2 regions of the Streptomyces sp. WP-1 genome follow, and region 2 is predicted to be linked to the other one. Evidence: riboswitches for the same ligand, from Rfam matches in the RefSeq annotation. Region 2 holds a riboswitch; the other holds the start of a gene.
What was found. A riboswitch is a leader RNA that binds a small molecule or an ion and turns the genes downstream of it on or off. The one in region 2 is predicted to bind glycine.
Positions count from the first base shown of each region.

Region 1: it holds a riboswitch for glycine, as region 2 does, so the genes downstream of both, gcvT (glycine cleavage system aminomethyltransferase GcvT) here and gcvP (aminomethyl-transferring glycine dehydrogenase) in region 2, are expected to answer to the same signal.

Region 1 is NZ_CP123923.1:2,677,668-2,680,114, reverse strand. Features, by position in the region: gene gcvT (glycine cleavage system aminomethyltransferase GcvT) at 73-1,191, opposite strand; glycine riboswitch at 1,349-1,446, opposite strand; gene QHG49_RS11310 (AAA family ATPase) at 1,620-2,306, shown strand; gene QHG49_RS11305 (enhanced serine sensitivity protein SseB) at 2,349-2,447, shown strand, end outside.
Region 2 is NZ_CP123923.1:6,616,676-6,619,122, reverse strand. Features, by position in the region: gene gcvP (aminomethyl-transferring glycine dehydrogenase) at 1-1,241, opposite strand, end outside; glycine riboswitch at 1,414-1,509, opposite strand; gene QHG49_RS29375 (PRC-barrel domain-containing protein) at 1,628-1,996, shown strand; partial or broken gene QHG49_RS29370 (DNA polymerase IV) at 1,921-2,447, opposite strand, start outside.

The sequences.
Region 1 (2,447 bases), 3.9 Mb from region 2:
CGGTGGGCGGGCGAATGTGCGCAGGGTCACGTGCCCGCCCGTCGGGGGCGGGGGCGCGACCGGGCTCGCTGTCTACTTCTGGCGCTTGTAGAAGGGCAGCGCGACGACCTCGTAGGGCTCGTGCGTACCGCGGATGTCCACGCCGACGCCCTCGGTGCCGGGCGCGGCGTGCGCCGCGTCGACGTAGGCCATGGCGATCGGCTTGCCCAGGGTGGGGGAGGGGGCACCCGAGGTGACCTCGCCGATCACCGTGCCACCGGCGACCACCGGGTACCCGGCGCGCGGCACCCGACGACCCTCGGCGATCAGGCCGACCAGGACCCGCGGGGGGTTCTGCGCGGCGCGCTCGGCGGCCTCGGTGAGCGCGGCGCGCCCCACGAAGTCGCCCTCCTTCTCGAACTTGACCACGCGGCCGAGCCCGGCGTCGAAGGGGGTCAGCGAGGTGTTCAGCTCGTGCCCGTACAGCGGCATGCCCGCCTCCAGGCGCAGCGTGTCGCGGCAGGACAGGCCGCAGGGCACCAGGCCGGCGCCCTCGCCGGCCTCGGTCAGCGCCTGCCACAGCTCGACGGCGTGCTCGGGCTTCACGAACAGCTCGAAGCCGTCCTCGCCGGTGTAGCCGGTGCGGGCGATCAGCGCGGGGACACCGGCGACGGTGCCGGGCAGGCCCGCGTAGTACTTCAGACCGTCCAGGTCGGCGTCGGTGAGGGACTTCAGGATGCCGGGGGAGGCCGGGCCCTGGATCGCGAGCAGGGCGTAGGCGTCCCGGTCGTCGCGCACCTCGACGTCGAGTCCGCCGGAGCGCTCGTCCAGCGCGTCCAGGACCACCTGGGCGTTGGAGGCGTTGGCGACGACCATGTACTCGGTCTCGGCGAGCCGGTAGACGATCAGGTCGTCCAGGATGCCGCCGTCGGCCCGCACGATCATCGTGTAGCGGGCGCGGCCGACGCCGACGGAGGCGATGTTGCCGACCAGCGCCAGGTTCAGGAAGTCGGCGGCCTCGGGGCCGGTGACGGTGATCTCGCCCATGTGGGAGAGGTCGAACAGGCCCGCCTTGGTCCGCACGGCCAGGTGCTCGTCGCGCTCGGAGCCGTAGCGCAGGGGCATGTCCCAGCCCGCGAAGTCGGTCATCGTCGCACCGAGCGAGCGGTGCACGGCGTCCAGCGCGGTGTGTCGGAGTTCGGTACTGCTCATCGGACGGTCGTCTCCCAGGGCAACAGGGATGGGGCGAGGAACGTTCCTCCCCATCTGTCATCGGAACCTGAGAGGTTCGCCGGGACCGCCACGGGGGCGACCACGGTTTGCACCTTGGGTGGGGCCGCCGGCAGGGCGGCCCGCTTTTCAGATGTGCCTCGCCCGCGCGGTAACGGGGCCTGAGAGATTCAAGGGAGGGACTTGCTCCTTCGGCGCCCCAGCGAAGCCTGCTGGGGACTCTCCCGCGCGGATTCAAACGGCCGGTATGCAGTTGGCGGCCACATCATTGCACGTCGCGCCCCCGCCCGTCAGGGGCCGGATCCGTAACCGACCTGTGGCGGTACGCGCACCCGCCCGCGGCACACCGGCCATTACCTTCCCTTTACTTCCACTGGACATGGAGATTACGAACGGACAAGGGGAGGACGATCACGGTGGACAGGACCCTGGCGCACGCGGCCCGCATCCCGGCGCCGAGCGGCCCCGCGGCCCGCGAGCGGACGGCCGCGCGCCCCGCGCCCCGCGTGCTGGACCTGCGCGACCGGGCCGCCCCGGGCCCCGGCACCCTCCGCTTCGGCCCCCGCGACATCGTGGTCCTCACCGGGCTGCCCGGCAGCGGCAAGTCCACGCTGATGCGCCGCGCGGCCGGCGCCCGCCGCGTCGACTCCCAGGACACCCGGGCCCGCTTCGCCGCCCGCCTGCCCCGCTTTCTGCCGTACGCCGTCTACCGCCCCCTGGTGCGCGTCGCCCACTACCGGTCGCTGCGCCGCGCCCTGCGCACGCGAGCGCCCCTGGTGGTGCACGACTGCGGCACCCAGCCCTGGGTGCGCGCCTGGCTGGCCCGCGCGGCCCGCCGCTCCGGCGCCACCCTGCATCTGCTCCTGCTGGACGTGCCCGAGGAGACGGCCCGCGCGGGCCAGCGCGAGCGCGGCCGCACCGTCTCCCGCCGCGCCTTCGGCCGCCACCGGCGTACGACGGCCCGGCTGCTCGGCGCGGTCGGGCGCGGCGAGCTGCCCGCGGGCTGCGGCTCTGCGGTGCTGCTGGACCGGGCCGCGGCGGACGCCGTACAGCGGATCGTGTTCAGGGGGTACGGCTCTGTCACCGGCACCCGTTAGCCTTCATGGTCACAGCAGTGGTTCCCAGCAGGCGGTAGGCAGATGGACTTCCCGGCGGACATTCCCGCGGACTTCCCGGCACAGGCGCACCCCCACCCGCACGGCGGTTGGCCCGGCAACGAGCTGGAGGAGGTGCTCTCG
Region 2 (2,447 bases):
TCCCGGGCGGCGGCGACTATCTCGGCCGCCCTGCCGGGCACGCGCGCGGTGACGGTGTCGAAGAAGGCGCCGTGCGTGATCTCGACGCCGCCGGCCTTCAGGCCCTCGGCGAGGAGCGTCGCGTAGCGGTGGGTGCGCCGGGCGATGGTCCTGAGGCCCTCGGGGCCGTGGTAGACGGCGTACATGCCGGCCATGACGGCGAGCAGCACCTGCGCGGTACAGATGTTGCTGGTGGCCTTCTCGCGGCGGATGTGCTGCTCGCGGGTCTGGAGGGCCAGCCGGTACGCCTTGTTGCCGTCGACGTCGACGGACACGCCGACCAGGCGGCCGGGCAGGCTGCGGGCGAACTTCTCGTGCACCGCCATGTAGCCGGCGTGCGGACCGCCGAAGCCCATCGGGACGCCGAAGCGCTGGGTGGTGCCGATGGCGATGTCGGCGCCCAGCTCGCCCGGGGAGGTCAGCAGGGTGAGGGCGAGCAGATCGGCGGCGACGGTGACGAGCGCGCCCAGCCCGTGCGCCTGCTCGATCACCGGCTTGATGTCGCGTACGGCACCGGAGGCGCCGGGGTACTGGACCAGCACGCCGTTGATGTCACGGGCGGCGATCTCGGCCGGGATGCCGTCGCTCAGGTCGGCGACGACGACCTCGACACCGGTCGGCTCGGCGCGGGTCTGGATGACGGCGACGGTCTGCGGCAGGGCGTCCGCGTCGACCAGGAAGAGGCCCTTCTTGTTCTTGCCCATGCGCCGGGACAGCGCCATGGCCTCGGCGGCCGCGGTGCCCTCGTCGAGGAGGGAGGCGCCGGAGGTGGGCAGACCGGTGAGGTCGGCGACCATGGTCTGGAAGTTCAGCAGGGCCTCCAGGCGGCCCTGGGAGATCTCCGGCTGGTAGGGGGTGTAGGCCGTGTACCAGGCCGGGTTCTCCAGGACGTTGCGCAGGATGACCGGCGGGGTGAAGGTACCGTAGTAACCCAGGCCGATCATGGAGCCGAGGACCTGGTTGCGGTCGGCGAGCGAGCGCAGCTCGGCCAGCACCTCGGCCTCGGTGCGGGCGCCCGGCAGGTCGAGGGCGTCGGCGTTCTTGATCACGTCCGGGACGGCGGCGGCGGTCAGCTCGTCCAGGGAGCCGTAGCCGACCTGGGCGAGCATCTTGGCCCGCGCCTCCTGGTCGGGCCCGATGTGGCGCTGTTCGAAGGGGATGCCCGCTTCGAGCTCGGAGAGCGGAATGCGATGGGCGGTCATGGCGGAGGCCTCCTGGTCTGACGACCTTCGAAGGGCACCACGGCGTGGGTGCCCGTACGGCCTCCCCCTCTGTCATCTCAACCTGAGAGCTTCACCGGGCACCTCGCGGCGCCGGCTTTCACCGTCGGTGAGGGCGGAAGCCGTCGACACCCGCCCTGCTTTCCAGAGTGACCTCGTCCGTGCGGTACGTGAGCCTGAGAGATTCCGGGGAGGATTTGCTCCTTCGGCGCCTCCGAGGTGGGTCGGAGGACTCTCCCGCACGGGGTCAGCAGCCGCAATCAGACTACCAGCGAGGTCAACGGCCGGATTCTCAAGTGGCCGCCGCGATGAATGTGCTCTTTCGTAGTGCTTACGGATGAGTTGCGACCAGTGGAGGGAGAGGGGCCGTGCAGACCGACATCGATCCGCGCAACCTGATCGGCCGCAAGGCGTTCGACCGCAATGGCACCAAGATCGGCACGATCGACGAGGTGTATCTGGACGACGCCACCGGCATCCCCGAGTGGGCGGCCATACGCACCGGCCTCTTCTCCCGCGACGCGTTCGTCCCGCTGGAACCGAGCGAGCTGGTCGACGGCACCCTCCATGTCCCCTTCGACCGCTCCCTGATCAAGGACGCCCCCGACTTCGGCGTGGGCCGCCATCTCTCCCCCGAACAGGAACTCCAGCTCTACCACCACTACGGCCTCGACGTGGCCCCGGACGCCGCCCCGGACCACGACTTCGGCAAGCTGGCGGGCTCGGAGGAGACATAGCCCCGGTGGCCAGGGAGCTTGGACGACGAGAGCGCTGCCGTCGAGCGGCGGGGCGAGCCTGGACAGGCAGCCGTTCACGGTCCTGGTGAACACGGGGTGGCGGGTGCCGGGACGACCAGGGGCAGGGGGTCCGCGGGCTCCAGCGCGGGATCCGTGACGAGGAAGGTGCGTATCCGGCCCGGCGGCGACTGCGGTGTCTCGAAACGCACTGTCACCCGGCCCACCCCGCTCCCCTGCACCCACCCGTGCCCGTGCTCGGCGTGCCGCACGTCCTGGCCGGCCCGCCAGTGCGGCAGGACCGGCTCCCGGGGCACGACGACCGGCTCGGCCACGGCCTCCTCCGGCACCGGTTCCGTCTGCGAGGACGCCTGGGCGAACAGGTCCTCCTGGGTGTAGTCGGCGAGCCCGGAGACGCCGACACCGAGCAGGCGCACCCCGCCCGTCGTGTCCA